One region of the Rhodovulum sulfidophilum DSM 1374 genome, then DNA from elsewhere that is predicted to be linked to it. Evidence: riboswitches for the same ligand, from Rfam matches in the RefSeq annotation. Region 1 holds a riboswitch; each other region holds the start of a gene.

Region 1 (7,811 bases):
CGGCGCTGCGGAAGAACCGGGTCACGGCCTGCGGGCCGCCCAGATGGGCGAGCAGCAGGTTTGCGGCGGTGTTGTCGCTCATGTCGATCGCGGCCAGGCAAAGCTCCGCGATGGTCATTTCGCCACCGGCCCGTTTCTCCGTGACCGGCGCATAGGCCAGAAGGTCCGATTTCCGGACCGGCAGCTCGGTTTGCAGCGACAGATCCCCCGCATCGCGACGGGCCAGAACGGCACCGCAAAGCGGGACCTTCATCGTGCTGTTCATCAGGAAACGCTCGTTCTCGCGATGCGTCCAGGACAGCCCGGAGCCGGTATCCACCAGCGAAACGCCGATGCGGGCGCCAAGCCGGCTTTCAACCCGTTCGACGGTATCGGCGAGCGTTTCCAGAGGGGTTTGCGCAAGCGATGCGGAGGCCAGACACAGGCCGAGAGAGAGCCCTGCCGCGACACGCGACAGAACCGATGCGGGAATTCGCATGGGATCGTCCTTTTGAGATTCGCGCCTGAGGCGCTCAGGGGAAGACATCATGTGATGTCATGACAGATCTCATATTCCGGCTTGAACTTACGCCGCAAACGACAAATCTTATGACTGGACATTAGAAAAGGTAATCCCATGGACCGTCCCGACCTGCCGCTCAATGCCCTGCGGGTGTTCGAGGTCGCGATGCGGCAGGGCAGCTTCACCAAAGCCGCGATCGAGTTGCGCGTGACCCAGGCCGCCGTCAGCCACCAGATCGCGCGGCTCGAAGACCTGCTGGGCGTGGTGTTGTTCCTGCGCACGTCGCAGGGGCTGGTCCCGACCGACGAGGGGCGGCTGCTGTTCCCGGTGCTGGAACACGGGTTCGATGCGATGGCGCGGGTGCTGGGCCGGCTTGGCGGGCGGCGCGATGTCGAGGTCCTGAAGGTCGGCGTCAACACCACCTTTGCGCTGGGCTGGCTGATGCCGCGACTGGCGGCCTTCGCGCAGGCGCATCCCGAGATCGATCTGCGGATCTCGACCAACAACAATCGGGTCGAGATCCTGCGCGAAGGTCTCGACATGGCGATCCGCTTCGGCACCGGCGGCTGGACAGGGCATGACGCGATCCCGCTGATCGAGGCACCGCTTACGCCGCTCTGCGCCCCGGCAATGGCGGCGCATCTGTTGCATCCGGCAGATCTCGGCCAGATGACGCTGTTGCGCAGCTATCGCAGTGCGGAATGGCCGGGCTGGTTCGAGGCCGCGGGCGTGGCCTGCCCGCCGATCACCGGACCGGTCTTCGACAGCTCGATAGCGCTTGCCGAACTGGCCGCTTCAGGCGCCGGCACGGCGCTGCTGCCGATCACGATGTTCGAGAGCTACATCGCGCAGGGCCGACTGGCACAGCCCTTCGGCATCACCGTCTCGGCCGGACGCTACTATCTCGCCTGGCCATCGGACAGGCCTGCAACCCCCGCGATGCGTATTTTCTCAAGCTGGCTGTCGGGCAAAAGCGCCTTGTGACCCGTTGCCCTCCAGCGTCGCGAGCGCAGGAGATCCGCGCCAGGCCTCATGACAAACCGATCCTGCAGGACGAAAGTGGCAGAGCATCATCCCCGACCGACCAGCGCCACAGCAGGTCTTGCTGCATCTGCCCCGCGCGGCACCGTTCGAGGCGGATACCCGCGCGGGATGCGCGCATCCCTGCCTTCGTCCTTGAGCCAGCCGGGATGCATCCTCTTCCGCACAGGGCATCAAGGCCCGGCCATTTCATCGTCCCCTCAGGGCTTGATCGCGCCTTGTTCGGCATACGCAGGCATGGGACCGCCGACCCGGGCAAATCCCGACAAAATCTCTCTTGTAACCGCACCCCGGATCGAATTACCGGCTTCCTGACCAATTTGCTCACTGATGGAGACATCGTCCGATGTCGAAAAAGGCGATCCTTGCGCTGGGAAGCGCCGTGCTGGCGGTCTCCGGCGTGGCGGTGCAGGCCGCAACCGACTACCCCCTGACGATCGAGAATTGCGGCCAGAGCGTCACTTTCAGCCAGGCGCCGCAAAACGCGGTGGCTCTGGGCCAGAACAGCGCAGAGATCATGCTGCTTCTGGGGCTGGAAGACCGGATGGCGGCCACCGCCTTCTGGCCGAATGCCGTGTTGCCAGAACTGGCCGAGGCCAATGACGGGGTCGAGGTGCTGACCGTCGAATTCCCGACACTGGAATCCGTTCTGTCGAAGCAACCCGATTTCGTTGCGGCCATGCTGACGACACTGCTTGGCGCCGACAGCAAGGTCGCCAGCCGCTCGGATTTCGAAGAGCTCGGCATTCCGACCTACCTGTCGCCAAGCGCCTGCTCGACGACGCTGGATGCGGGCGACGCCTATGGCTCGCGCGACAAGCTCTGGAACATGGATCTGCTGTACAAGGAGATCGAGGACCTGTCCCGCATCTTCGATGTGACCGACCGGGGACAGGCCGTAATCGCGGATTTCAAGGCGCGCGAGGCGGCCTTGCGCGCGGAATTCGCCAGGAACGAGGATCTGACCTTCCTGTTCTGGTTCTCCAGCCCGTCGCCCGCCGATGATGCCTTTCTTGGCGGCGGCAACGGCCCCTCGGGCTATATCGCGGATCTCCTCGGCGGGTCCAACGCCATCCAGACCGAGGCAGACTGGCCCGCGCTTGGCTGGGAAGGCATCATCGCGGCGGATCCGACCGTGTTCGTCGCGACGCAGGTCGACCGCAATCGCTGGGATCTGGATGCCGCACAAAACAAGATCGACTTCCTGACATCCGATCCGACCGTCAGCCAGATGCCAGCGGTTCGAAACGGTCGGATCGTGGTCATGAGCGGCGCGGCGATGAACCCCGGCATCCGCACCCTCTACGGCGCCGAGCAGGTGGCCGAACAGCTGAAGTCGCTTGATCTGCCGTGATGTCCTTTGAAGTTTCAGAAGAAGGCAGCGCGCGCCTCGTCGTCTTTCTTTGCCTGTCGCTGATCGCCCTGATCTTCGCCATCGCCGCCGCAACGGCTTTTGGCGATTACAATATCGGCCTGCGGACGGTCTTCCTGTCGGTCACGAACGAGCTTGGCCTGACCGGCGCCAAGATCACGCCGATCGAACAGAGCGTCGTCTGGAACCTGCGCCTGAGCCGCGCGCTGGTGGCGGCCCTGTCCGGGGCAGGGCTGGCGATCTGCGGGGCAATCCTGCAGGCGCTCTTGCGCAACGCGCTGGCCGAACCCTTCGTGCTGGGCGTGTCGGCGGGCGCCTCGACCGGGGCGGTCTGCGTGATCGTTCTGGGCATCGGGGCGGGCGGCCTGTCCCTGTCGCTGGGGGCTTTCGCAGGGGCCTTCGCGGCCTTCGCCCTCGTGGCGCTCCTGTCCAACGGCGCGACCAGCGGGCCGAACCACACGATCCTGGCCGGGGTCGCGGCATCGCAGCTTTTCAACGCGCTGACCTCCTATATCGTCACGACCTCGGGCAATGCCCAGCAGGCGCGGGATGTGATGTTCTGGCTTCTGGGCAGCTTCGGCGGCGTGCGCTGGCCGGATGTCCAGCTTTTGCTGGTCGTGGTCGCCCTCAGCCTCGCGATCTGCATCTGGATGGCGCGGTCGCTGGACGCCTTCACCTTCGGGGATGAAGACGCCGCGGCCCTTGGCGTGCCGGTGGCGCGTATCCGGCTGGTGCTGTTCGGCGTGACCGCGCTGCTGACCGCGACCATTGTCAGCATGGTCGGCGCCATCGGCTTCGTCGGTCTGGTCGTGCCGCATGCGGCCCGCTACATCGTCGGGCCATTGCATATGCGGCTGCTTCCGGCCTGCGCGGTGGTGGGCGCGGTCTTCATGGTGATCGCCGACATCGCCTCGCGCATGATCGCAACCCAGCAGACCGTGCCCATCGGGGTCGTGACGGCGCTGGTCGGCGTGCCCTTCTTCGCGATCATCCTCTACCGCGCGAGGCCGCAGGCATGACGATCCTGGCCGAGAACCTGACATGGGGCGTGAAGCGCAGGACCATCCTGTCGGACGTCTCGCTGAGGGTCGCGCCGGGCGAGACACTGGGCCTGATCGGCCCCAACGGATCGGGCAAATCCTCCCTGTTGCGGCTGCTGGCAGGGCTGCGGCGGCCAATCTCCGGCCGGGTCCGGATCAACGGGCAGGACATCGCGCATGTCTCGCGCAAGGCATTGTCGCGACAGGTGGCCTTTGTCCAGCAAAGCGCAGCCACCGACACCAATGTGACGGTCAGCGATGTCGTGCGGCTCGGACGGACTCCGCATCGCTCGGCGCTGGCGGGCTGGTCCGAGACCGACGAGGCGGCGGTGACGCAGGCGCTGGAGCGCGTGGAAATGGCCGCGCACAGGAAACAGGCCTGGCAGACCCTTTCGGGGGGCGAGCGGCAGCGGGTCCATATCGCGCGGGCGCTGGCGCAGACACCGCAGGTGATGTTCCTCGACGAGCCGACGAACCATCTCGACATTCATCACCAGATCGAGATCCTGGGCATGGTCCGCGATCTCGACCTGACCAGCGTCATCGCCCTGCACGACCTGAACCTGGCGGCCATGTTCTGCGACCGGATCGTGGTTCTGGAACGGGGTGTCATGCGCGCCTGCGGCACACCGGATGCCGTTCTGACCCGGGAGATCCTGCGCGATGTGTTCCGCGTCACGGCGCATGTCTGCAGATTGCAGGACGCGTCTCGGCCCCATATACGGTTCAGCGCGAAATGAGACGGTCCGGGGGGACGTGTGGCCGGGGTTTTGGTGCGGATGAAAGTGAAATGACGGCCCGGTCCTCCCTCGCAGCGCCGCTGCATCCCGTCCGGAACGAACGGCTTGGCATCGCGTTGCGGGTGCTCTCGACCCTCGCATTCGCCATGATGGGCGTCTGCGTGAAGGCGCTCGGAGATGCGGTCCCGCTGGGACAGGTGGTGTTCTTCCGCTCGGCCGTGGCCTTGCTGCCTCTGATCGCCTTCCTGTGGTGGCGCGGCGAGTGGCCTCGCGGTCTGGCGACGTCCCGCCCCATGGGGCATGTCGGCCGCTGCCTGATGGGCGCGGTCGCGATGTTCACCTCCTTCGCGACGATCCGCCTTCTGCCCCTGGCCGAAGCGACGATGCTGGCCTATCTCGCGCCGGTGATGCTGGCCCTGCTTGGCTGGGCCCTGCTCGGAGAACGCCCGAGCGCGGGCCGGATCGGCGGTGTCGTGCTTGGCCTTGCCGGAGCGGCGGCCTTCTGTCTGCCCGCCATTGCCGGTGCCCTGCCCGATAGCGGGGCGCTGGGCGTGGTTCTGGGGCTCGTGACCGCGGCGCTGACGGCCGGGGCCCTGATCCAGGTGCGCCGGCTGACATTGCTCGGCGAAGGCGCCGGGGCCATCGCCTTCTGGTTCGCCGTGGTCTCGGCCCTCATCGGCCTTGCGACGCTGCCCTGGGGCTGGGTCTGGCCCGGTCCGGCAACCCTCCTGCTGTTGATCGGAACCGGCCTGGCAGGCGGGATCGCCCATATCCTCATGACGCTGTCCTTCAGCCATGCCGATGCCTCGGCGCTTGCCCCCTTCGAATATCTTTCGGTTCTGTGGGCCGTGGCGCTGGGTTTTGCCTTTTTCGCCGAGCTGCCGGGCCTGGCCTTCCTGCTGGCAGGGCCATTGATCCTGACCGGCGCCTTTATTGCCCGTCCGGCAAAGCCGAAATGACCCACGGCGCGCGTGGTCTACGCAAGTTCTGAACGGCTTTAACCGGCAAGTTCCGGCAATCCTGCGGTCAAGAAGGATAAGGCGGGCGATGGCCGGAAGCCGGGCCGTTGGATCGCCATCGGGGCGGGTTGCCTGACGCTTCCGCTCCTTTCGCCGCCCGAGCGCCTCGGCGCAGATCGCCCCGACCGGCTTGCCGCCCGCGCGGGCATTGATGCAACAGCGGTCGCGGGCAGGGCCGAAGCGGCAGGTTTTCAACACCGCGGCGGGCACCGTATGGCAGCCGTCGAACGGCCCGGCAAAGCGAACCGTATGCCGACGTCAGGTCCCATCTCGCCTGACCGTTTCCAGCCTGCCATGCCGCGCCATAGATGCAAAGGAAGCCGCCGGGCTGGCAACGTTCCGCCCCCTGCCGCTTCGGGGCCGGGGCATCTCGACGCATCAGAAGCTATATGCCTGTCAAGGTAAGGTTTTCCGGCGCGCAGACTGCGACCGGCGGGCAGTTGACCCGATAGGGCTTTCATGCTCTCTGCTCGGTCGCTGGTTTCCCGCTTGGGAATTAAAAGGGAATTCGCCGCAGGCCATTTGGCCCGCGAACCGAAACTGCCCCCGCAACTGTAGGCGGCGAGCGACGGTCCGACAACGCCACTGGGCATTTGCCTGGGAAGGCCGGACCGGCGGACGACCCGTCAGTCAGGAGACCTGCCGGCATGAAACCACTATCAACCGGGCGGGGTTGCCCGGGGAAAGCGATGTTCATGCCCGGATCTTTCGGCCGTGCTCAGCCAGGCGCAGCTTGCGCCAGCCAAAGAACTGACATCCGCCCGACCCGCGAACCCCGGGGCCCGGAAGCCAATTTCCGGAGAATTTCCATGAACACCAAGACTGCCCTCCTTTCGGCGGCCCTTCTGGTCTGCGCGGGCACGGCCCAGGCCACCGACTATCCCCTGACGCTGGAGAATTGCGGCCAGACCCTGACCTTCGACGCCGCCCCCGCGCGCACCGTCACCGTCGGCCAGGCCACGACCGAGATCCTCTACCTGCTGGGGCTCGGGCCCACCGTGACGGGCACCTCGGTCTGGTTCACCAATGTCCTGCCGCAATTCGCCGAGCTGAATGCCGGGATCCCGCGGCTGGCCGACAACGATCCCAGCTTTGAAAGCGTGGCGGCCGAGACGCCCGATCTGGTGACCGTGCAACATGAATGGCATGTCGGCCCCCAGGGCATCGTCGCCACCCGCGAGATGTTCCATGATATCGGCGTGCCGACCTATGTGCTGCCCAGCGACTGCGCAAGCAAGGACAACAGCCGCGGCTCGGACGGCACCCGGAGCGAGATGTTCTCGACCGCCTCGATCCACCGGTCGATCGAGGAACTGGCGCGGATCTACGATGTCGAGGATCGCGGCGCCGAGCTGGTCGACGAGCTGAAGGCGCGTGAGGCCGCGGCCATCGAACATGCCCGGGCGCTGGATCTGCCCGAAGGGGTCTCGGCGGTGTTCTGGTACTCCTCCGCCGAAATGGACATCGACCCCTATGTGGCCGGGCGGAAGGGCGCGCCGGGCTACATGATGCAACAGCTCGGGATCGAGAATGTGGTGGCCTCCGACGAGGAATGGCCCACCGTCGGCTGGGAAAGCATCGCCAAGGCCGATCCGACGGTGATCGTGCTGGCCGAGATGACCCGCCGCCGCTTCCCCGCCGACGATGTCGAGAAGAAGCTTGAGTTTCTCCGCACCGATCCGGTCGCGAAAGAGATGACGGCGGTCCGCGAGAACCGGATCGTGGTGATGGATCTCCAGGCGATGGAAGCGACCGTGCGGGCGGTCTACGGGCTGGAAGAACTGTCTGCGGCCCTGGCCGGACTCGATCTGCAAGGATGAGGTCGCGCGCCCGTCGGGCCCGCTGGCACTGGGGGTGGATCGCACCCCCGGTGCTGCTGGCCGCGCTGATCGCCGGAACCGCGATCGGCGAGACCCGCATACCCGCCTCGACCGTGCTTCAGGTCCTGGGCAACAAGCTGTTCGGCACCGTCTACCCGGTCGCGCGGATCGATGAGGGCATCATCTGGAACTACCGCCTCGCCCGCGCGGTGGTGGCGGCCGCCTGCGGGGCGGGGCTCGCCCTGTCGGGTGTCGTGCTGCAGGCATTGCTGAGGAA
Region 2 (7,811 bases), on a different replicon from region 1:
GCGATCCGGCAGGGGGTCTGGCAGGCCGCGCCGGTGCCCGAGGCGCTGGCCGACCGGCGGGTCGAGATCACCGGTCCCGTCGATCGCAAGATGATGATCAACGCGCTGAATTCCGGCGCCAGGGTCTTCATGGCCGATTTCGAGGATGCGACCGCGCCCAGTTTCGCGAATATCGTCGCGGGCCATGCCAACATGCTGGACTATCGCGACGGCACGCTGATCCATGACGATCCGAAGACCGGCAAGTCCTACCGGGTGGGCGAAAACCCGGCGCTGCTGATCGCGCGCCCCCGCGGGCTGCATATGGAAGAGGCCAATGTGCTGCTGGCCGGCCGTCCGGTCTCGGCGGCGCTGTTCGATTTCGGGCTGACGCTGTTTCATTGCGGGCGCGCGCTGGCCGCGACCGGGCGCGGGCCGTTCTACTACCTGCCCAAGATCGAGAGCCACCGCGAGGCGGCCTTCTGGAACTCGGTCTTCGAATTCGCCCAGGACAGGGTCGGTCTGCCCAGGGGCACGATCAAGGCGACGGTGCTGATCGAGACCCTGCCCGCGGCCTTCGAGATGGACGAGATCATCTGGGAGCTGCGCGACCACATCGCCGGGCTGAACTGCGGCCGCTGGGATTATATCTTCAGCTATATCAAGACGCTGCGCGCGCATGCCGACTATGTTCTGCCGGACCGGGCAGAGGTCATCATGGACGAGGCCTTCCTTGCCGCCTATGCCGCGCGGCTGGTCAAGGTCTGCCACCGCCGCGGCGTTCACGCGATGGGCGGCATGGCCGCGCAGATCCCGGTCAGGAATGACCCCGAGGCCAATGAGGCGGCCCTTGCCAGGGTCCGGGCCGACAAGCTGCGCGAGGTGCGGCTGGGCCATGACGGCACCTGGGTCGCCCACCCGGATCTGGTGCCGGTCGCGATGGCGGTTTTCGACGCCGAGATGCCCGGCCCGAACCAGATCCGCACGCCGCGCCAGGAATACCGGCTTCTGCCCGAGATGCTGCTGCGCCCCCATGAGGGCAGGATCACCGAGGAGGGGGTCCGCACCAATATCTCGGTTGCCATCGAATATCTGGCGCAGTGGCTGTCGGGGCGCGGCGCGGTGCCGATCATGAACCTGATGGAGGATGCCGCCACCGCCGAGATCAGCCGTGCCCAGATCTGGCAGTGGATCCGCCACGGCGCCCGGGTCGCGGCCCGGGACGGCACCGAGCGGCGGATGGATGCCACCTGGCTCGACGCGCTGGTGCAGGAAGAGATCGCCGCGATCCTCGGCCGGACGGGACCGGGCGGGTTCCACCGCGGCCATTACGCCTCGGCCGCGCGTATCTTTCAGGAGGCGGCGACGGCCGAAAACCTGCCCGATTTCATCACCACCCCGGCCTATGCCGTTCTGAACGCGCTCGACTGATGGACCCGATCCGCATCCTCTCCCCCTTCGGCGGCCCGCTGCCGGAGGAATGCCCCGCCCCCACCGCGCCGGCCAGCCCCGCGCCCTGCGACCCCGTGACCGATCACGTTGAAAGGAAAAGCCATGAGCCAGAGAAAGACCTATTCGGAGCTTCGTTCGGACGTCCTGTCCCGTTACCCCTCCGGTCGTTCGTCCAGTGGGGTCTCGGTCGATGACATCGTGCAGCTGAAGCTGCAGAACACCTATGCCACCCATCTGGACATCGCCCGCGAGATGGCCTCGGTGATGCGCGCGGACATGGCCGCCTATGACGCGGACCCGCGCAATTCGACCCAGTCGCTGGGCTGTTGGTCGGGCTTTCACGCGCAGCAGATGATCAAGTCGGTCAAGCGGCTGCGCGGCTCGGCCAGGGGCGTCTATGTCTACCTGTCGGGCTGGATGGTGGCGGGGCTCCGCAACCGCTGGGGCCATCTGCCCGACCAGTCGATGCATGAAAAGACCGCCGTCGCCGAGTTGATCCAGGAGATCTACACCTCGCTGCGCCAGGCCGACGAGGTGGCGCTGAACGATCTGTTCAAGACCCTCGATGCGGCGCGGACGGCGGGCGACACGGCGGCCGAGGCCGCCGCCATCGAGGCCATCGACGGTTTCGAATCCCATGTCGTGCCGATCATCGCCGATATCGATGCGGGCTTCGGCAACGAGCACGCGACCTACCTGCTGGCCAAGGAGCTGATCAAGGCCGGCGCCTGCTGCCTGCAGATCGAGAACCAGGTCTCGGATGCCAAGCAATGCGGCCACCAGGACGGCAAGGTCACGGTCCCGCGCGAGGATTTCATCGAGAAGCTGCGCGCCTGCCGTCTGGCCTTCGAGGAGCTGGGCGTCGACGATGGCGTCATCGTGGCCCGGACCGACAGCCTCGGCGCGGGCCTGACCCAGAAGGTGCCGGTCAGCCGCGCGCCGGGCGATCTGGCCAGCCAGTACATCAAATGGCTGAAGACCGAGCCGATCACCGAGGAGAACCCGATCCGCGAGGGCGAGCTGGCGCTTTACCGCGACGGCGAATTCATGCGCCCCGCGCGGCTGCCCAACGGGCTGTTCCCCTTCATGGAAGGCACCGGGCGGGCGCGGGTGGTCGAGGATTGCATCGCCTCGCTGACCCAGGGCGGCGCCGATCTGTTGTGGATCGAGACCGACACCCCCAATGTCGACGAGATCGCCTCGATGGTGAGCGAGATCCGGGCGGCGGTGCCGGATGCCAAGCTGACCTACAACAACTCTCCCTCTTTCAACTGGACGCTGAACCTGCGCAAGCAGGTCCGCGCGCAATGGCTGGCCGAGGGCACGATTTCCGAGGACAGCTATCCGGACGGCAACGAGCTGATGAAGCCCGATTATGACGAGACCGATCTGGGACGCGAGGCCGATGCCCGGCTGAGGGCCTTCCAGACCGACATCTCGACCCGGGCGGGGGTGTTCCACAACCTCATCACCCTGCCGACCTTCCACCTGACCGCCAAGGCGATGGACGAGCTGTCCCGCGGCTATTTCGGCGAGGACAGGATGCTGGCCTATGTCGCGACCGTCCAGCGCGAGGAAATCCGGCGCGGCATCTCGGCGGTCCGGCACCAGCACGAGGTCGGCTCGGATCTGGGCGACACGTTCAAGGAGATGGTCGGCGGCGAACGTGCCCTCAAGGCGGGCGGCTCGGCCAATACCATGAACCAGTTCGCGGCCGAATAGGCGCCGCTGCCCCGGGACGCGGCTGCGCGCATTTCGCGCGGCCGCATTCCCTGGTGGAGGCCACGGATTTCTTCGACAGGAGCCGCGGCTTTGTCTACCATTGCGACGGATGGTGCGCATGCTCTCGCCTGCAGGGAGCATGACTGAAAAGGGAATGCGGTGCGGGGGATCTCCCCAAGGCCGCGGCTGCCCCCGCAACTGTAAGCGGCGAGCGGTTCTGGAAGATGCCACTGGGCGATGCCCGGGAAGGCCCGGAACCGCGGCGACCCGCAAGCCAGGAGACCTGCCATCCGCTTGGTGTTGAAACGGGCGGGGTGCCCCGGAGGACACGGTGTCGGACCGGGATGCCCTTGCGGCCCGTATCCGCTGCCTTGCCCCTGGCCCCGTGCCTGCAATTGAGGCCGTGGGGATGCTGAAAGAAAGCCCGAAAGACGGAACCGCCGAGGGGCGTCTGTTCCGGATCGCCTACAAGAGCCGCGCCCATCCCGGATGTGACCTTGCCTCCGCCGGGGCCATGGCCGCCGAGGACGCCTTGCGAAACCGCGACCGGAACGTGACCGGGGTCCTGCTGTTCGAGCGGGGCTGGTTCCTGCAATGGCTGGAGGGTCCGGCACGGACGGTCCTGTCGCTGGCCTCGGCGATCCGGACCGACCCGCGCCACGGCGAGATGCAGATCCTCAGCGCCGGCGCGACCGATGAACGCCGCTTCGCGGGCTGGCCGATGCGGCTTGCCCCGCCCTCGGGGCCGCTGGCCGACAGGGCGGATTTCGATGCGGCGACCGCCGCGCTTGCCTTCGACCGGGCCGCTGCGCTCTACCGCGAGGAATGCGGCGGCGAGGCGGACTGGCGCGACCTGGCGGACGGCTTCGTCCGCGACCTTGCCCGGGCGCCCGAGGAGGCGGTGCCCGACCTGCCGCCCTCGGCCCTGGAAACGCTGTCGGCGCGGGCGGGCTTCGTCGACGCGCTTTGCGCCGCGCTGGCCGCAGCCTGGCATGCCAGCGCGCTTTCGGGCTTCGAGGTGACGCTGGCGACCGTACGCCTGAACCGGCTTCTGCTGCGGGCCGGCCGACCCGCCACCTCGCTTGCGCCGAAGGGGCGGGTTCTTGTCCTTGCGCCTTATGGCTGCACGGAAATCGCCGGGGCCATTGCCAAGACCGATCTGTTGCGACAGGCCGGATATTCCGTCCGTATGGTGCCCTGGGCCTCGGGCGCGGCACTCGACGACGCTGTCGGAGAGACCGGCAGCTGTCCGGTCATCGTCTATGCCGGGCGTGTCGGCATCGGCACGAAGGATGCCATGCGCGGGGCGGCGCTGGCCGAACGTCTGTCCGCGCGGATGCCCGGGCGGACGGTCCTGCTGGGCGGCCGCGATGCCGGCCCGCTTTGCGACTGGTCGCACCGGCTTGCCTTTCTGGCCCAGCAGCTGCCCACGGGAGCCGACCCCGCTGCCGACCCCGCCCTCCGCACCCGCCAGAGGGTGTGATCCCGGGCCTGCCGGGCGCGTTGCGGAAACCCCGAAGGGTGGCGCGGGACATGTTCTGCGCGGCCCCGTTTCGGCAGGACGCGCTCTGACCCGGGGCCTCACGCTGCTGCCACGAGATTGGCGGGCGGGGCCTTCTCCTGCGGGGTTCGGGCCCGCTATTGGCAGGCTGCCAGAGCCGCTTGGCCGGGATCGCTGTCATCTCGGCTGCCTCGGGAGGCACGGCGCGTGGATGTCCGGGATCCCCGGGCCGATCCCGTCCGGGCGCGCGCCTCGCGATCGCCGGGCACCGAGCTGAAGAAAGAGCTGCTCCGACGCCCGGTCTTTCCGGTCGCTACCCGGTGCGGCGCGCCGTTTTCGACAGCGAAAGCACATCCGATGGGGTTTGCCCGAAGCGCCGCCGGAACAGGGCCGTGAAATGGCTCAGGCTGCCATATCCGACGGAAAGCGCGACATCCGTCACCGAGCCCTTGCCCTCCAGCAGCAATCTGCGGGCTTCGCCGAGGCGGCGTTCCTGCAGGAACGCGTAGACCGCGCAGCCGGTCTCGGCCCGGAAGCTCTGCTTGAGGCGATTGTGGGAAATGCCCGCCGCCTGCGCAAGCTCGGGGACCGTCCAGGCGCGGCCGAGATCGCCTTCCATCAGCGCGATCACCCTTTGCACCGCCCGCCTGTCGCGCGCCAGGAGCGGCGCCGGAGCGATCGCGGTGGCCATGTTGACCCCGGCGGCAAGGGCACGGATCGCCTCGTCGATGATGTAGAGCGAGCGGGCCTCGACGGTCAGATCGGCGGTGCCGGACATGCCCGAGCGGAACAGGGCCTGGGCGTCGGCCATCAGGCGCGGTGTCAGGGGCAACAGGCCGACCCAGACCGAGGGGCTTGCCATCGCCGCATGGGGATGCCCGGCCCCGAGGGCGTCGATCGAGGACGGGCCGCCAAGCGCCGACCAGAAGGACGGTTCAAGCCGGATGTCGATGCCGCGCAGGCGCGAGGAGGGTTTGAACCGGTCCTGCCCGGTGGCGCCTGCCGGGGCGATCATGCAGTAGATGCCGGGGCGCAGCGGGATCGGGCCGAATTGCCCTTCGCCTTCGGTGATCCAGCCGGTCCCGGCCGCCTCGAACAGCAGGCTCAGCGCGACACAGGGGGCGGTATGCATGTCCGCTGCCATGCCGGTGCCGGTCTCGATATCGAAAAGCGAGATCGTCACGCCCTTGCGCAGACCGAGAATGCGGTAGCTGCCGCTTTCGGGCATGCCGCCGAAGGACGAGGACAGGGGCTGCGGTCCCAGAACCGCCACCTCATGCGGTTCGGCATGCGCGAGCTGGCGTGTCTCGATCTGAAGGCCCATCCTGACGGTTCCCGGAAAATAAAAGTCCGATCCCATTATCGGAGTACCTGATCACAATAGTCAACTACTCCCCCCCGGCATAGTCCCCTGATACTCCGCCGAAAACCAGGCGACCGAAAACCAGGCTATTCCGGGGACGGCCAGAACCGTGCGACCAGCGACACCACCGATCCGGCCGATATGGATGCCGGCACTTGCCCTTGTCGGGCTTTATGCCGCGCAATCCATCACCGGCAGCATGGTGCAAAGCGCCTTGCCCGTGGTGCTGCGCGATGCGGGCGTGGGGCTGGACCGGATCGGGCTGTTGTCGCTCCTGTTCATTCCCTGGGTGCTCAAGGTCTTCTGGTCGCCGCTGGTCGACCGCTTCGCCACGCCGCGCCGGTGGATCCTGACCTGCCAGGGCCTGTTGTGCCTGTGCTTCCTGATCGGTGCCGCCTTCGCGCCGGAACACCATCTGGGCGCGCTGTTGCCGGTGGTCTTCGCGATGGCGGTCCTGGCGGCCACGCAGGACATCGCCACCGATGCCGCGGGCGTGCATGCCACCACCCGCCGGACGCGGTCGCTGGCCAGCGGCGCAAGCACCGTCGGAGGCTATGCGGGCTTCCTGATCGGCGGCGGGCTGTGGCTGTGGATCTATGCCCGGCTGGGATGGGAGATCTCGATGATCTTCCTCGCGGTCGCGATGCTGCTTTTGACGCTGCCGGTGCGCGCGCTGCGGATCGGTCGGCCCGAACCGGCGGCAAGGCCCCCTTCGCCGCTTCTCAGCCTGAAGAACCCGGTCCTGATGCGCGGCGCGGGATTGCTGTTGCTGTGGCAGGGCGGGGTGCGGCTGGGGCTGGCCATGACCGGCCCGATGCTGGTCGATGCCGGTTTCTCGATGGAGTTCATCGGCTGGCTGCGCGGCGCGGGCGGCATGGCGGTGGGGCTGATCGCGGCGGCGGCCGGAACGGTGCTGTGCCGCCGCTTCGGCCCGCGCCCGGTGCTGCTGGCAGCGGGCGGCGGGATCGGGACATGCTGCGTGGGGCTTGCCGTCTGGGCTGTGGCGCCCGGTGCGCTCTGGCAACTCGCGGCGCTGCAGCTGGGCCTGTCCGCGCTGACGGCCGTGTCCTTCGTGGCGCTTTATGCCGAGATGATGAACTGGTGCGCGCCGGCTCAGGTCGCGACCGATTTCGCCTTGCTGCAGAGCCTCGACGCCGCCCTTGCGGTCGCCACCGGCATCCTGGCCGGACAGCTGGCGCAGCATATGGGCTATGCGCCGGTCTTCGGTCTGGCCGTGGTTCTGCTGATGTCTGCGCTGCCTTTGGTGCGGCACCTCGCGGGCACTTGCCCCGCGTCTGAAATTCCCTTGAAAAATATGGAGATAGCCGAATGATGCGCAGTCTGCTCAATACGGCCTGTGTCGCGGCGCTGGCTTTCGGTTCGCTGGCTTTCGCGGCGACGCCCCTGGAAGCCCGGGACAGGTCGGCCGGTGGCGAACTCGATCTCGGAACGATCTTTGTCCGGGGCGCCAAGCGGCCGCAGGAGGCGCTGAGCTTTCCCGGTGCCGTCGCCGAGGTCGATGCCTTGCAGCTCCAGGCCCGCGAGGTCCGCAATATCGCCGATCTGGACCGGGTCTTTCCCGGCCTCACCGTCGATACCCGCTCGGCCCGGGTCTATTCCAACTTCACGCTGCGCGGACAGTCCTCGCTCGATTATTACAACCCCTCGGTACAGGTCTATGTCGACGGTCTGCCGCAGGATCCGGCGGTCCTGGCCCAGATGTTCCCCGGCGCGCTGGAAAATGTCGAGGTCCTCTACGGCCCGCAGGGCAGCCTTTACGGCCGCGGCGCGGTC
Region 3 (7,811 bases), 1.3 Mb from region 1:
CGCTGGTCGAAACCGCCAAGATCCTCGTCGATCTGGGCTTCGGCATTCTCGCGACCCGCGGCACCGCGCGGTTCCTGGCCGAAAGCGGGATCGAGACGACGCTGGTCAACAAGGCCTATGAGGGCGGGCGCACCATCGTCGACGTGATGAAGGACGGGCTGGTGCAGCTGGTGATGAACACCACCGAGGGCAACCGCGCGGTCGAGGACAGCCGCTCGATCCGGAATGTCGCGCTGATGGACCGCATCCCCTATTTCACCACCGCCGCGGGCTGCCATGCCGCCGCCCTGGCGATGAAATCGCGCGAGGAAGGCGAAATCGGGGTGCGCAGCCTGCAGGGCTGATCCGCCGCCGCCTGACGATCCGGCGCCCGGGCAGCCACTGCCCGGGCGTCCTGTCTTTCGGGCTCAGAGCCCCAGCGGCCGCGCCATCTTCACCGCATAGCGGTCGGTCATGCCCGAGACGAAATCGGTCAGGGCATGAAGCCCCGAATAGGGGTCGCAGACATCGCGCAGATCCATCCCGGCCGAGGTGACCAGCTTGCGCAGATAGGGTTTCTTCTCGGCCATCGCCGCGGCATCCCAGCCGTGATCGGCCAGCCCCTCGATCACCGCATGGAAGCGGTCGAGCAGCGCGAAGATCAGGTCGCGCCCCGCCACTTCCAGCTCGATCTTGCGCGACGAGGGGAAGATCCGGTCATTCGCGACCTCGGAAATCGCCGCGAAGGCCTCTTTCAGCGCGAAGACATCCGTCAGCTCGGTCGAGAACCGGCCTGCCAGGATCTCGTCATGGTGATCGAGAAAGGCCGCGACGCTGGCGCGGATCAGCGCGCCCACGGCGTCAGCCCGCAGCTTGCCCACATGTTCGGCGTCGTACCGGGCATCGGCGGCCCCCTCCTCCCGCTGGACATCTTTCTCGATCAGTCCCCGCAGAAGCGTCTCAACCTCGCCGAAGGGCAGCACGCCGCTGGTGAAGGCGTCCTCGAGATCGAGGATATTATAGCAGATATTGTCGGCCGCCTCGACCAGGAAGGCCAGCGGATGGCGCACCCAGCCGCCGTCCTGCGGGATCAGACCGGTGCTTCGCGCCATCTCCTCCAGATGCGCAGCCTCGGCCTCGAAGGCGCCGAACTTCTTGCGTCCGATATAGGGCGCCGCCTTACCCAGCGCGCCGTCGCGCGCGAGACAGGGATACTTCGTGAAGGCCCCCAAAACAGCGTGGGTCAGCCGCATGCCGCCCTCGCGCCGGGACATCTCCAGCCGGGTCAGGATCCGAAAGCCCTGGGCATTGCCCTCGAAATGCTCGAACTCGCGGCGCTGGCCCTCACTCAGATCCGCACCGAAGGGCTTTCGCATCTCGAACCATTCCGAAATCGCATCCTCGCCCGCATGGCCGAAGGGCGGGTTGCCGATGTCATGGGCGGCACAGGCCGCCTGCAGGATATAGGACAGGTCGTGCCCGGCGCCGTCGAGCAGGATGCTCTTCGCGGCCAGCGCCTGCCCGACCTCGAACCCAAGCGAGCGGCCCACGCTGCTGGTCTCGAGGCTGTGGATCATCCGGTGATGCAGGTGGTCGTTCTCGTAAAGCGGATGCACCTGGGTCTTGTTGGCCAGGCGCCGGAACGGCTGCGAGAAGATCACCCGGTCGAGATCGGCCAGAAACGCCGGACGCCGCCTATCGCGCGCCGCGCGCGTTTCGGCCTCATCCGGGGCAGGCTCGCGCTGCTCGTGCCGAGCCTTCGTCAGAAGCCCTTGCCATTCCATATGTTCCATCGCTTTCCCCTCCGGCAGATCGGCGCCAGCATAGCGGCTTCAGCTTGCGGCGACAGCGCCGATCGCCTACCCCGCCCACCAGAGCCGGGATGGCGGTGCGAGGACCCCGGCAAAGAGACCCGTATCCCGCATTGCCGCGCGACTGTCAGTGACCCGGCCCGATGACAGGGCCCGGGGGGTGCGCGAAGGTCGCACCCGCTACATGTTGACAATACGCCCCCGCAAACATCAATATACTGTTGCTTTGGTTCCCGCGGTTTGCGCCGTGGGCGAAGAGGGAAGCCGGTGAGAGTCCGGCACTGCCCCCGCAACTGTCAGCGGCAAGCCGCGGCCCCTTGATCCACTGGCGCAAGACGCCGGGAAGGAGGGCCAGGGCGTCCGAGCCGCGAAGTCAGGAGACCTGCCAGAGCGGACCGAACGACCGCGAGCGGTGGGCTCGGGTGCGTGCGTCGGACCGGCGGGTCCGCGTGCCTCCCTGCGTGCCGCCCCTGACCAGAACCGAAAGCGAACCGCCATGACCGCCCCCTCGCCCCGTTCCGTCGCCAACCGCGACGGCCAGATCGTTCCCTTCGACGCCGGCCGGATCGCCCGGGCCATCGCCCGTGCGGGCGAGGCCACCGGCGAATTCGGCGCCGAGGAGGCCGCCCATCTCACCGCCCAGGTGGTGCGGGTGCTGAGCTTCCGCCACGCGGATGGCACGCCCGATATCGAGGAAATCCAGGATGCCGTCGAACAGGCCCTGATCGGCGCCAACCGGATCGCGACGGTGCGCGCCTACGCCGTCTATCGCGCCCAGCATGCGCGGCTGCGCGAGGACCGGCAGGTGCTGGTCGATGTCGAAAGCTCGATCAACGAATATCTCGACCGCTCGGACTGGCGGGTGAATGCCAATGCCAATCAGGGCTATTCGCTGGGCGGCATGATCCTGAACACCTCGGGCAAGGTGACGGCGAATTACTGGCTGAGCCATATCTACCCGCCGGAAGTCGGCCAGGCGCATCGCGACGGCGACATCCATATCCACGATCTCGACATGTTCGCGGGCTATTGCGCGGGCTGGTCGCTGAGGACGCTGTTGCGCGAGGGGCTGAACGGGGTGCCCGGCAGCATCGAATCCGGTCCGCCGATGCACCTGACCAGCGCGCTCGGCCAGATCGTCAATTTCCTCGGCACTCTGCAGAACGAATGGGCGGGCGCCCAGGCTTTCAGCTCGTTCGACACCTATCTGGCGCCCTATGTGCGGATCGACGGGCTGGATTACGCCGCCGTCCGTCAGGCGATGCAGGAATTCATCTACAATCTCAACGTGCCCTCGCGCTGGGGCACCCAGACGCCCTTCACCAACCTGACCTTCGACTGGACCTGCCCGGATGACCTGAAGGACCAGGTGCCGGTGATCGGCGGGCGCGAGGCCGATTTCGCCTATGGCGCGTTGCAGTCCGAGATGGACATGATCAACCGCGCCTATATGGAGGTGATGACCGCGGGCGATGCCAAGGGTCGGGTCTTCACCTTCCCGATCCCGACCTACAACATCACTCCCGATTTTCCGTGGGAGAGCGAAAATGCCGGTTATCTCTTCGAGATGACGGCGAAATACGGGCTGCCCTATTTCCAGAACTTCGTGAATTCCGAGCTTGAGCCGCATATGGTCCGGTCGATGTGCTGCCGCTTGCAGCTTGACCTGACCGAGCTCTTGAAACGCGGCAACGGGCTGTTCGGCTCGGCCGAGCAGACCGGCAGCCTTGGCGTCGTCACCATCAACTGCGCCCGGCTCGGCCATCTGCACAAGGGCGACGAGGCGGGGCTTCTGGCCGCGCTCGACCGGCTGGCGGCTATCGCGCGCACAAGTCTGGAACTCAAGCGCAAGGTGATCGAGCGCCATATCGAGGCCGGGCTTTTCCCCTATACCAAGCGCTATCTCGGCACGCTCCGAAACCATTTCTCGACGCTGGGCGTGAATGGCGTGAACGAGATGATCCGGAACTTCACCGACGACCGCGAGGACATCTCGACCGAGGCCGGTCAGGGGCTTGCGATCCGGCTGATGGACCACCTGCGCGCCCGGATGGTCGAATACCAGGAAGAGACCGGGCACATGTACAATCTCGAGGCGACGCCCGCCGAGGGCACGACCTACCGCTTCGCCCGCGAGGACCGCAAGCGCTTCCCGGGCATCCTGCAGGCGGGCACCGACGATCAGCCCTATTACACCAACTCGACCCAGCTTCCGGTCGGGTATACCTCCGATCCGTTCGAGGCGCTGGAACATCAGGAGCCGCTGCAGGCCCGCTATACCGGCGGCACGGTCCTGCACCTTTACATGGGCGAACGGATCTCCTCGGCCGAGGCCTGCAAGAAGCTGGTCCGCCGGTCGCTGTCCTCGTTCCGCCTGCCCTATATCACCGTGACGCCCACCTTCTCGATCTGCCCGAAACACGGGTATCTCGCGGGCGAGCACGAATTCTGCCCCAAATGCGACGCCGAGCTGATTGCGGCGAAGCGCGCGAAAGCCAGCTGAAGGAGTGATCCGATGACCATGATCGACAAGGACATGACGACCCGCGATGCCGAAATCGTCCTGACGGACGAAGAGCGCACCCGCTGCGAGGTCTGGACCAGGGTGATGGGCTATCACCGCCCGATGGCGTCCTTCAATACCGGCAAGAAGGGCGAGGCCGCCGAACGGGTCTATTTCGACGAGGCGAAGGCACAGCTTGGCTGAGCTTGCGATCTCCGGGCTGGTCCGGCATTCGAGCGTCGACTGGCCGGGCGAACTGGTGGCGACGGTCTTCTGCCAGGGCTGTCCCTGGGCCTGCCGCTATTGCCACAACACCGAGCTGCTGGCGGCGGGGCCGGGCCGGATCGGCTGGGACACGGTCCTGGCCTTTCTCGACCGCCGGCGCGGGCTGCTCGACGGCGTGGTGATCTCGGGCGGGGAACCCTTGTTGCAGAAGGGCCTGCCCGAGGCGCTTGCGGAGCTTCGGGCGATGGGCTTTCGCACCGGGTTGCATACCGGCGGCGCCTATCCCGCGCGCTTCGCCCGCGTCCTGCCGCTGCTCGACTGGATCGGTTTCGACGTCAAGGCCCCCTTCGACGCCTATGACCGGATCACCGGCGCGCCCGGCAGCGGCGCAAAGGCGCGCGAAAGCCTCGGCCTGCTACGCGACAGCGGCGTTGCCGCCGATCTGCGCTGTACGGTTCATCCCGCCCTGCTGAGCGCTGCCGATCTGGCCCGGATGGACGACGATCTGTCGGCGCTCGGCCTGCCGCCCGCGCGCCGACAGCCGTTTCGCGCCGAGGGTTGCGCCGATCCCGCCCTCTGCCGGACACCGTAAAACCCATACCCGGCCATACTGCCGCCTGGATAAAATCCGACGGGTTTTCCTGCATGCGGCCCCGGTCTTTCGCAACCGGGGTAAGGGATTCTTTGCGGCTTTGCGACCCAATGCCCCCAGCCGCTGCGTCGCAGCTTCCAGCACAGACAGGCCAAGGGGACGATGAAACGAATTCTGCAGATGCCAATCGGGCCGCGTCTCACCATGATGATCGCCGCCATCATGGTCGTGTCCATGTCAAGCATGGGGGGCTTCCTCTACAACCGCGCTTATGAATCGAGCTATAATAACGCGGTCACCGATCTCGAGGGGATGGCCCGCGACCAGGCCACCCGCGTCAGCGAGTGGTTCGCCGACCAGCAACACGCGCTTGCGGCACAGGCAGCCAACCCCTCCATCGCCCGCGCGCTCAGCGAATTTCACGCCTCTCTCGAGGCGGCACCGGATGGCTTTGCCCCGGTTCTCGCGGCCTATGGCAGCGACAACCCCTATCCGTCCGGCGAAGGTCAGAAGCTGGCCGATGCCGGAGACGGCTCGGATTACAGCCGCATCCATGCCCGGATCCATCCCGGTTTCGAGCGGATGCTCGAGTCTTTCGGCTTTTACGATGTCTTCCTCATCGCCCCTGACGGGCAGGTAATCTACTCGGTCGTCAAGGAGGCCGATTTCGGCGAGGATGTCGGCACCGGCCGCTATTCGGGAACGGCTTTGGGCAAGGTATTCCAGCGCGCCAACAAGGCCCCGGCCGGCACATCCGTCGTCTCCGACATCGAGGAATATGCGCCCAGCGCCAATGCCCCGGCCGCCTTCATGGCCGCGCCGGTCTTTGCCGAGGATGGCACCCGGCTCGGCGTCATCGCGATCCAGGTGCCGATCGGCAAGCTCTCGGCCATGGTCACGATGGCCTCCGCCCTCGGCCGATCCGGCGACATGTATATCGTCGGCGGCGATGGCCGTGCCCGCACCTATTCGCGTTATGAAAACCGTTTCGACGTCCTGAGCCCGCTGCCCGAACGCCCCTTCATCACCGCGCTCGAGACCGGCCAGAGCGGGCTTTTTTCACCGGTCGAAGGCATCACCGGCACCGACAGCATCGTCTTCACCACGCCGGTCGGGGTCGATTTTGCCGACTGGACCCTGGTCGTCGAACTCGACCGCTCCGAATTCCTCGCCGCGCTGATCGCGTTCCGGAACAGCGTGATTGTCTTCCTGCTGATCGGGCTCGCCGCCGGCCTCGGCGTCAGCGTGCTGGCCGCCCGCACGATCACAACCCCGCTCAAGGGCTTCATCGCCTCGATGAATGAGGTCTCAGCCGGCAATTACGCCAAGAAGATCGATGTGGCCGACCGCCTGGACGAGATCGGGGCGATGGGACGTGATCTCTCTGCCTTCCGGGATCGGCTGGCAGAGGCCGACCGCCTTTCGCAAGAACAGGAAGAACGTCGCGCAGAGCAGAAAAAGGTCGTCGACCGGCTGGGCAGCGCGATCCGCGCCCTGGCCGACGGAGATCTGACAGAAACCGTGCAGGAGAAATTCCCCGACGAATACGAGGCACTCCGACACGACTTCAACAGCTCGATGGCGACGATGGGCGACCTTATCGGAGCGGTTCAGGTCAATGCCCGCGCTGTCCAGAAGCTTTCCGAAGAAATCAGCGATTCGTCCGAGAACCTCGCCCGGCGCACCGAAAGCCAGGCCGCAACGCTGGAGGAAACCGCCGCGGCAATGGACGAATTGACCACCAGCGTCAGCTCAACCGCCGAGGGCGCAACCGAGGTCTCGCGTTATGTCGGCGAGGCGCAGAACCGGGCACAGCAAAGCGGTCAGGTCGTCGACGAGGCGACCGGCGCAATGTCCGAGATCCAGCGTTCATCCGAAGGCATCACCCAGATCATCGGCGTGATCGACGACATCGCCTTCCAGACCAACCTGCTGGCGCTCAATGCAGGCGTCGAGGCCGCGCGCGCGGGCGAGGCGGGCCGAGGCTTCGCTGTCGTCGCCTCCGAGGTCCGGGCCCTCGCCCAGCGTTCCTCCGAAGCCGCCAAGGAAATCAAGACGCTGATCGATACGAGTTCGACCCAGGTCGAAACCGGCGTCTCGCTCGTCAACCGCACGGGGGCCGCCCTGCAGGACATCGCCTCGCGGGTGAGCCGAATTTCCGAACATATCGAGGGCATTGCCACCGGGGCGCAGGAACAGTCCGTCGGGCTTGGCGAAATCAACGTCGGCGTGACTCAGCTCGACAAGGTCACCCAGCAGAACGCCGCGATGGTCGAGGAGGCGACAGCTGCCTGTGTCACCCTCAAACAGGAGGCCGACAAGCTCCTTACCCTTGTGGCCCGGTTCCGGCTCGGTGACGACGTCATCGCAACAACAGCGGCGAAGCCCCGCCGCCCCTCCGCTCCCGACGCTCTGGAACGGGCCCTGAACGAGCGGCCTGCCCCACAACCACCGATCTCTGCAGGCTGGACCGAGTTCTGAGACCAGCCTGCGCGGGCCCCACCGTCTTAGGCGGGGGCATCCTTAGCCACTGCGGCAAATAACATTGCTTTTTGATCTGCCGCTTAACCATCATCCAGAGGCGTGCCTAACCTGACGGTTGTTCAGATCGATCCTCGCAGATAGAATATTCTACCGCCGTACGGAGTTTTCATCTCGCGTAGCGGAGTTGGGCAGAAGATTACCCTAGTCAGTGCCAACG
Region 4 (7,811 bases), on a different replicon from region 1:
CAGCCCGGTATGGGTAATGACCAGGCCTGCGCGGGGCCGCCCCTTGCGATCATTGCTGCGCGTGATCCGCCGGATCGCCTGTCCGATGGCGCTGACATGTTCCAGATCGACCCCGCTTTCGGGTTCGTCGAACAGCATCAGGCGGGGATCCTGCAGGAACAGTTTCAGGATCTCCCAGCGCTTGATCTCGCCCCCCGAGAAACCGACATTCATGTCGCGGGTCACGAAATCCGACAGGTCCAGGGCCGCCGCCTCGCTTTCTAGGATATCCGAGGCGCCAAGCGCTGCGGCAAAGGCGGAAACCGAGACGCCGCCCATGCTGGGCGGACGCTGGAACGCCATGCCGATGCCCAGTTCCGCGCGTTCCTGCAGGCTCAGATCCCGAAGCGGCGCGCCGTCGAAGCTGATCCCGCCGCGCGTGATGCGGTAGCCGGGAAGACCCAGGATGGTGGCCAGCAGGCTGGACTTGCCCGAGCCGTTCGGGCCGAGAAGGACATGCAGCTCTCCTTCGCCCAGTGACAGGTTGATATCATGGAGAACCGGTTGCCCGGCCACCTCGACGCACAGGTCGGAAATCTCAAGCATGGCCCCTCACATAATCGATGCGCGGTTCGGCCTGGCTCGAGACTCTTGTCGCTGGGGCCCGCAAAAGCAGGCTAGCCGCAATTCCGAGTGTTTCAATCGGAAATTGTGGCGCGTTGCTGCGTCAAATCAAGCATCCCATGCGGCCATCCGCAAGCTCGTCAGGGGGGACCGGCGAGATCGGGCAAATGCGCCGGTAGAAAGGCATCGGAAAACAGGCGCTTGTGTTGCCTTGCAGGGCTCACGAAGAATGCTGACCCCGGGCTGTTGAAGACGCGCGGCTGTATGACGGGCGGGATGGTTGCGCCGCAGGTGCCCATACGGCCATGCGAGCCCGGGCGAACAGGTGATGCAGCGTCCCAGGGAGACGCGGCCCCCATCGTTGCGCGCCGGGCGGCGCCTCTGCCATCGGCTGTGGCAGAGGCATGGGGCTTTCCGCTCGGAAAGATCCGACCCCCCGTGTATCATCGCTGCCCCGCAGGGGGGCAGATGTGCTCAGGCGCGGGGGCGCGCAGCCGGGTTCGGCTGGCGCCGGGCCACGGATGGCAGGGTCAGCCACGGCCCGACCTTCAGCACGAAGCCCGCGAAGGCCGCGGTCCAGAGCGCGCCGCTCAGCCCCGGCCCGCCGATCCCGCCAAGGCCCTGATCGGGCAGGAGCGCACGGGTCAGGGCGGCCGCGCAAAGCAGCAGGAACGAGGCGGTCAGCACCCGCCCGGCCTCGAGCGGGCGGCCGGTATGGCCCATCGAGGCGCGCATCATCACGGCCAGCGTCATCCCTCCGATCGCGCCGATGCCCAGCAGGTGCAGCCCGGCCACCGGCGCGTCCAGTGCCAGCGCGCCAAATCCCAGCGGCAGGAACAGATAGGCGATGTGCAGGATCCAGAGGATCGGCGCCCGCCCGCAGCGCCAGCCCCTCCAGCGCGCCAGCCGCGCCAGATGCAGCCCCGCCAGTCCGGCAAGGGCGGCAGACAGACCGGGAAGGCCGGGTGCGAGGGACCAGAGGACCAGGACCGCGGCACTTGCCATCAGCGCCAGCCGGTCGAACCGGCCGAACGGCGCGGGCAGGGGGCCGGGCCCCTGACGGCTCAGCCAGTTCCGGGTGAAGCTGGGCACGATCCGCCCGCCGATCAGCAGGATCAGGAAGAGGATGCAGGCAAAGCCCGCGCGCATGCCGATATCGGCCGCGCCCCGCGTCATCGCCTCGAGGTGGAAGGTCGCGTTTGCGGCGGCCAACAGTCCCACCGGCACGATCACCGCAAGGTTGCGCCAGTTACGTCCCGCCACGATCTCGACCACGCTGATCGCCGCCACCGACAGCAGGAAGGACAGGTCGAGCGCCATCACCGCCCAGGCGGGCAGGGCGAGCGCTCCCGCGACGGCCAGCCGCGCCAGCAGCCACAGCCCGCTCAGCGCCACCAGCGGAAGGCCCCGTCTGGGCATTCGCCCGGTCCAGTTCGGGATCGCGGTAAAGAGAAAGCCCGCCAGAACCGCGGGCACATAGCCGAACAGCATCTCGTGAATATGCCAGTCGCGCGGGCCGAAGGGGCCGGCCAGCGCGGCATGGCCCGCCCAGACCGCCAGCCAGAGCGGGATCACCGCCGCCGCGAACAGCGCGGCCAGCAGGAAGAACGGCCGGAAGCCGTAGGAAAAGAGGGCAGGCCGCGGGATGGTGGACATGATCTTTCCTTTCCGGAATGGGAGGGCCGCCGCCGGTGTTTGCGCCCGGGTTTGCGGCCGTGCAGGGGCCCCTTCGCCGCTATTGCACGACCTGCGCCATGAGATCCCCGAAGGGGCCAGCCGTCCTGCCGCGATGGGGCAGGGCGGGCCCGCCGATCCGGGGTGGCGCCATGCCCCTCGCGGCGGGCGTCGGGCCCTTGGCACCAGAGACGCCCGGGCCAGTCACGCCCGGCTCGACCTTCCGGCCCGGGGCGCCGACGACGGTCGCCCTGCCAGCGGGCAGCATGCCGTCGATGCCGGGGGCATCCGGCGCCGTCCCGGTCGGGGCGACGCGGATGGTGTCGTCCTGCCGGGCCTCGCCGAAAGCGGGCTTCGACACCATCCCCCCGGCATTGCCGCGATCCGGCATCTTCACATCAAGAGGGGTCGCCGATGCGGCACGGGCGGTGGGGGCTGCGGCAAGGGGGAGGGCAACCGGATGTCGCATCGCATGCCTCCTTTCACCGTCACATGCGTTTCATGGCTTCCCTTTTGCGGTATCGCGGGCCAGACCTCGTTGCGTTTCGACAAACTCGGGGCCGGTTCATGATCGGAAAACTGGATGAAAGCCTGTTGCAGCATGTCGGCCCGTTCCGGCGGCTCGACCGGGGGCAGATCCGCGAGATCCTCGATCTGGCCACCGCGCGGCGCTTTGACGAGGGCGCGGCCGTGTTCCGCGAGGGGCATCCGGCGGAGCGCTTCCACCTGCTGATGGACGGCGTGATCCGGGTCATGCGCATCACTGCCGAAGGCGACGCGGTGACCGCGCTCCATATCCCGTCGGGGCAGCTTTTCGGGATTGCCCGGGCGCTGCGGCGCGAGACCTATCCCGCCACGGCGGTCTGCGCGCGGGAATGTCTGACCCTGTCCTGGCCGATGAGCCTCTGGGACGGCTTCGTGGACCGCTATGACGGATTTGCCGAAGAGGGCTACAGGACCGTCGGCACCCGTGTCGGCGAGATGAACGCGCGCCTCATCGAGATGGCCACGCAACAGGTGGAGCAGCGCGTGGCCGGTGCCCTGTTGCGGCTGATCGACCAGTCCGGCCGCAAGGGGCAGGAGGGGATCGAGATCGCCTTTCCGGTGACGCGGCAGGACATTTCGGAGATGACCGGCACGACGCTGCATAGCGTCAGCCGCCTGCTGAGCGCCTGGGAAAAGGCGGGCATCGTGGCCAGCCGCCGCCGCCATGTCACCGTGACCGACCCGCGGCGTCTGGAACTGATCGGCGAGGGACGGTAACGCCGTACCGCCGGGCGAATGGGCTCAGGCCCCGCGCCCCGGACCCGGCCGCCGAACGAAACCGGCCGGGAAAGAGGTCGGATACCTGTCGCGAAAGGTGGCGTCGGCGCATGTTCTCGTCGCGACGGGCCTGTTCGCGATCCAGGCGCCGGGCGGAGCGACGGCTTTCCGGATCCAGGCCTTGTCGGCGTCTTCCTTGGGGGTGGGTGCCCCGGCCGGAGAGCGGCGCACCCCGGCCGGTCGGGACCCTGCCGGAAGATCCCGGCGCAAGGGCGCCCGCAGGAGACAAGACGGGGCCTGTCTCCGGTCCGGGAGCGGCGGGACGGGCCTTCACGCGCCGCCCCGCCAGCCTCTTGCCTCAGCTTTCGCCCCAGATCGCCTCTGCGGTCTTCACCACCAGTTCCAGCTTGCGCTTCTGGTCGTCCTCGGTGATCTCGTTGCCGTGCTCGGTCGAGGCGAACCCGCATTGGGGCGCGACCCCGAGCTGGTCGATATCGACATATTTCGATGCCTCGTCATATTTCGCCCTGATCCAGTCCAGCGATTCCAGCTTGCCGGTCTTGGTGGTGATGAAGCCGGGCATGACCCGCTTGCGGCCCTTCGGCAGACTGGCCAGAGGTTCCAGCCCCCCGGCGCGCTCGGTGTCGTATTCCATCAGGTAGATGTCGACCGAGGTGGTGTTGAAGATCGCATCGGCCGCGCCGTGATAGCCGCCTTCGGCCACATGCGACGACCGGAAATTGCCGCGGCACATATGCATCCCGATCACCATGTCGGCCGGGCGATCCTTGATCGCCTCTTCCAGCATCCAGGCATATTTGCGTACCAGCTCGTCGGGATCCTGGCCCATGGCGCGGCGCTCCTCGCGCTGTTTCTCGTCGCCGAGATAGGCGAAGAAGATGTCGTCCAGCTGCAGATAGCGGCAACCGGCCTTGTAGAAGGCGTGCACCGCCTTGCGGTAGGTCGCGGCGATGTCATGGAACATCAGCTCCTGATCCAGATAGGGCTTGTGCTCGATATTCTCGGGAACCATCCGGTAATGGCAGGCCGACGGGCCGGGGATCGAGATCTTGGCGATGCCCTCGCCCGGCGCCACCAGATCCCTGACATAGGTGAAATGCCGCAGCATCGGGTGATCGGCGGGGAAATTCAGCGGCCCGGTCAGATGCGCCTCGATGGGCGGGGTCTTGTGCTTTGTCTGGAACGGCAGGCTGCGGGTCGAGGGCTTCATGTCCAGCCCGGTCAGCATCCCCATGAAATCGTAATGCCAGAACTGGCGGCGAGCCTCGCCATCGGTGAAGACCCGGAGCCCGGCCTCCTTCTGCATCGCGACCAGGGCGGCGATTTCGCGGTCCTCGACGGCGCGGAGCTCGGCGCCTTTCAGGCCCTGCATCCTGGCCCCGGCAATCGCCTGCGGACGCAACAGCGAGCCGACATGATCTGCCCGGGGAAGCGCAGGGCGGAGGGAGGAGGAGGTATCTTCGGTCGTCATCGTGACATGCCTTTCGAACGGCCCGCGCTCGGCGCGCGCCGGAACTGGAAACGAAACCCCACGACGCGCGTCGCGGAGCGGCGGTGCCACCCTTGCGGAAAGCCGCTCCCGACACGCCCCACGCGGCCGGAACAGGTGATCGGTTCAGGCAGGTTTCCTGACTCGCGGATGAGCGCCTTGCCCGGCCTTCCCGGCGCGATCGGCCAGTGGCATGTCGGGCAGGCTGTCCGCCTACAGTTGCGGGGGCAGTTCCGGATCCGGCCGACGGGCCTTCCCGGATTCCCTTTTAACCGGACATCGATCCGGCACCTGAACGGCGCCAGAGATGCGAGAGCGGCGCGCGACTGTCAATGCGTCCCGCTGTCAGAAGTTTTCATGATAATAATGAGGTAGCTGCAGGGTCGGCCCCTGCGACCGCCCGGTCAGCGGGGTTTGCGCGCCCTGACATAGAGTTCCAGCTTGTGGCTGACGATCTCGAAGCCGTGCTTGCGGGCGATCTCTTCCTGAAGCCGCTCGATCTCGTCGGACCTGAATTCGACCACCTCGCCGGTCTCGAGATTGATGAAATGGTCGTGATGCTGTTCGGGCGCGGGTTCGTAGCGCAGGCGTCCGTCCTCGAACATGTGGCGTTCGATCAGCCCCTTCTCGGCAAGCTTGTTCATCGTCCGGTAGACGGTGGCGATGTTGATCCCCGGCTCGATGGCGGCAACCCGGCGGTGCAGTTCCTCGACATCGGGATGATCCCCGGACGCGTCCAGCACCTCGAGGATGACCCGGCGTTGCCCGGTGATGCGCAGACCGTGCCGCCGACAGATGTCGAGCAGGGACTCGTGATTGGCTTTGGTCATGGGGCGTCCGCTCCGTCCGTGATGTCGCGTGCCCGACATCGGAGCGGGCCGGTCGGGCTGAAGCGATCCCATAGCACGAACGCCTGTCAAGGTCATCCGTCTTGACGACAGCCTGCCCTGTCTTGTCCGACGGCCCGAGAGGCGCGCCGCGGGGTTCAGCCCTCTCGCGAGGTCTCTATCTGCAAATGAGTTGCAATAAGGGGTGGATCTGCTATCTGTATCTGCGACTGGCTTGCAACTGGGGCCATGCATGACGATCGCTCGAACAGGGAAAGGATGGTCCATGAGCTTGAAGATGACACGCATGATGGGGATGGCGGCCACGGCCGGGCTGATGGCGGGCCCTGCGCTTGCGGACGAGGACCGGATGAAGGTGGTGACGACCTTCACGGTTCTGGCCGACATGGCCCGGCATGTGGCGGGCGATGCGGCCGATGTGGTGTCGATCACCAAGCCGGGGGCCGAGATCCACGGCTACGAGCCGACGCCGCGCGACATCGTCCGGGCGCAGGATGCCGACCTGATCCTGTCGAACGGGTTGAACCTCGAGCTCTGGTTCCAGCAGTTCCTGGATCATCTCGGCGATGTCCCTTCGGTCACGCTGACCGACGGCATCGACCCGATCCCGATCGCCGAGGGCGCCTATCAGGGCAAACCCAACCCGCATGCCTGGATGGGGCTCGACAATGCGCTTGTCTATATCGACAATATTCTCGAAGCCTTTGCCGAGCACGACCCCCGGAATGCCGCGACCTATGTCAGGAATGCCAGCGCCTACAAGGACGAGCTGCGCGCCACGCTCGAGCCCCTGAAGGCCGAGATCGCGACCATTCCCGAGGCGAAGCGCTGGCTGGTCACCTGCGAGGGCGCGTTCAGCTACCTGGCACGCGATTTCGGGATGAAGGAGCTGTATCTCTGGCCGATGAATGCCGATCAGATGGGGACGCCGCAGCAGGTGCGCGCGGTGATCGACGGGGTGAGGCAGAACCATGTTCCGGTGGTCTTCTGCGAAAGCACCGTCAACACCGCCCCGGCCGAACAGGTCGCGCGCGAGACCGGCGCCAGCTATGGCGGCGTGCTCTATGTCGACAGCCTTTCGGAACCGGGCGGGCCGGTCCCGAGTTATCTCGACCTGCTGAGGGTCACGTCGCAGACCGTGGCGGACGGGCTGAGCGCGACCACGAACTAGACGCCCGGTGGGGCAGACGGCCCTTCCGGTGCGCAACATCCGGTGGGGCCTTTCCGGCAGGAGGGACAGCATGAAGGATGAGCTGCAGAAGACCGGGGCGGCGCGGCCCGACGCCGCGGATCCGGGCAGCGGCATCGAGGCGCGCGGGGTGACGGTCACCTACCGCAACGGCCATACCGCGCTGAGGAATGCCTCGTTCCGGATCCCGCGCGGCACCGTCACCGCCCTTGTCGGGGTCAATGGCGCCGGGAAATCCACGCTGTTCAAGGCGATCATGGGCTTCGTGCCGGTGGCGCAGGGCGATATCCGCCTGCTGGGCCTCGGCGTGAAGGAGGCGCTGCGCCGCAACCTCATCTCCTACGTGCCGCAATCCGAGGAGGTCGACTGGTCCTTCCCGGTTCTGGTCGAGGATGTGGTGATGATGGGCCGCTACGGGCATATGGGCTTTCTGCGGCGTCCCGCGAAGGCGGACCGCGCGGCGGTCGATGCCGCGCTCGGCCGGGTGGGGATGCGCGATTTCCGCCACCGCCAGATCGGCGAGCTGTCGGGCGGCCAGAAAAAGCGTGTCTTCCTGGCCCGCGCGCTGGCCCAGGACGGGCAGGTGATCCTGCTCGACGAGCCCTTCACCGGCGTCGACGTGAAGACCGAGGAACAGATCATCGCGCTTCTGCGCGCGCTGAAGCAGGAGGGCCGGGTGATGCTGGTCTCGACCCATAATCTGGGCTCGGTGCCGGAATTCTGC

Evidence for each region. Region 1 has a riboswitch for cobalamin ahead of A6W98_RS01905 (ABC transporter substrate-binding protein). Riboswitches for the same ligand answer to the same signal wherever they lie in the genome.
Region 2: linked by a shared signal. The riboswitch ahead of A6W98_RS19520 (BLUF domain-containing protein) and the one ahead of A6W98_RS01905 (ABC transporter substrate-binding protein) in region 1 are both predicted to bind cobalamin.
Region 3: linked by a shared signal. The riboswitch ahead of A6W98_RS07810 (ribonucleoside triphosphate reductase) and the one ahead of A6W98_RS01905 (ABC transporter substrate-binding protein) in region 1 are both predicted to bind cobalamin.
Region 4: linked by a shared signal. The riboswitch ahead of A6W98_RS19565 (5-methyltetrahydropteroyltriglutamate--homocysteine S-methyltransferase) and the one ahead of A6W98_RS01905 (ABC transporter substrate-binding protein) in region 1 are both predicted to bind cobalamin.

The regions. Positions count from the first base shown of each region.
Region 1 is NZ_CP015418.1:365,832-373,642, forward strand. Features, by position in the region: gene bla (class A beta-lactamase) at 1-478, opposite strand, end outside; gene A6W98_RS01880 (LysR family transcriptional regulator) at 617-1,486, shown strand; gene A6W98_RS01885 (ABC transporter substrate-binding protein) at 1,890-2,897, shown strand; gene A6W98_RS01890 (FecCD family ABC transporter permease) at 2,897-3,934, shown strand; gene A6W98_RS01895 (ABC transporter ATP-binding protein) at 3,931-4,695, shown strand; gene A6W98_RS01900 (DMT family transporter) at 4,746-5,654, shown strand; cobalamin riboswitch at 6,176-6,375, shown strand; gene A6W98_RS01905 (ABC transporter substrate-binding protein) at 6,524-7,534, shown strand; gene A6W98_RS01910 (FecCD family ABC transporter permease) at 7,531-7,811, shown strand, end outside.
Region 2 is NZ_CP015419.1:85,128-92,938, reverse strand. Features, by position in the region: gene aceB (malate synthase A) at 1-1,410, shown strand, start outside; gene A6W98_RS19525 (isocitrate lyase) at 1,534-3,153, shown strand; cobalamin riboswitch at 3,247-3,458, shown strand; gene A6W98_RS19520 (BLUF domain-containing protein) at 3,563-4,636, shown strand; gene A6W98_RS19515 (helix-turn-helix transcriptional regulator) at 4,968-5,978, opposite strand; gene A6W98_RS19510 (MFS transporter) at 6,163-7,350, shown strand; gene A6W98_RS19505 (TonB-dependent receptor) at 7,347-7,811, shown strand, end outside.
Region 3 is NZ_CP015418.1:1,639,553-1,647,363, reverse strand. Features, by position in the region: gene carB (carbamoyl-phosphate synthase large subunit) at 1-344, shown strand, start outside; gene dgt (dGTP triphosphohydrolase) at 408-1,772, opposite strand; cobalamin riboswitch at 2,001-2,194, shown strand; partial or broken gene A6W98_RS07810 (ribonucleoside triphosphate reductase) at 2,287-4,497, shown strand; gene A6W98_RS07800 (anaerobic ribonucleoside-triphosphate reductase activating protein) at 4,490-5,110, shown strand; gene A6W98_RS07795 (methyl-accepting chemotaxis protein) at 5,273-7,591, shown strand.
Region 4 is NZ_CP015419.1:96,736-104,546, reverse strand. Features, by position in the region: gene A6W98_RS19585 (ABC transporter ATP-binding protein) at 1-585, opposite strand, end outside; gene A6W98_RS19580 (NnrS family protein) at 1,078-2,259, opposite strand; gene A6W98_RS19575 (cupredoxin domain-containing protein) at 2,339-2,746, opposite strand; gene A6W98_RS19570 (Crp/Fnr family transcriptional regulator) at 2,848-3,540, shown strand; gene A6W98_RS19565 (5-methyltetrahydropteroyltriglutamate--homocysteine S-methyltransferase) at 3,899-5,032, opposite strand; cobalamin riboswitch at 5,163-5,360, opposite strand; gene A6W98_RS19560 (Fur family transcriptional regulator) at 5,455-5,880, opposite strand; gene A6W98_RS19555 (metal ABC transporter substrate-binding protein) at 6,164-7,069, shown strand; gene A6W98_RS19550 (manganese/iron ABC transporter ATP-binding protein) at 7,140-7,811, shown strand, end outside.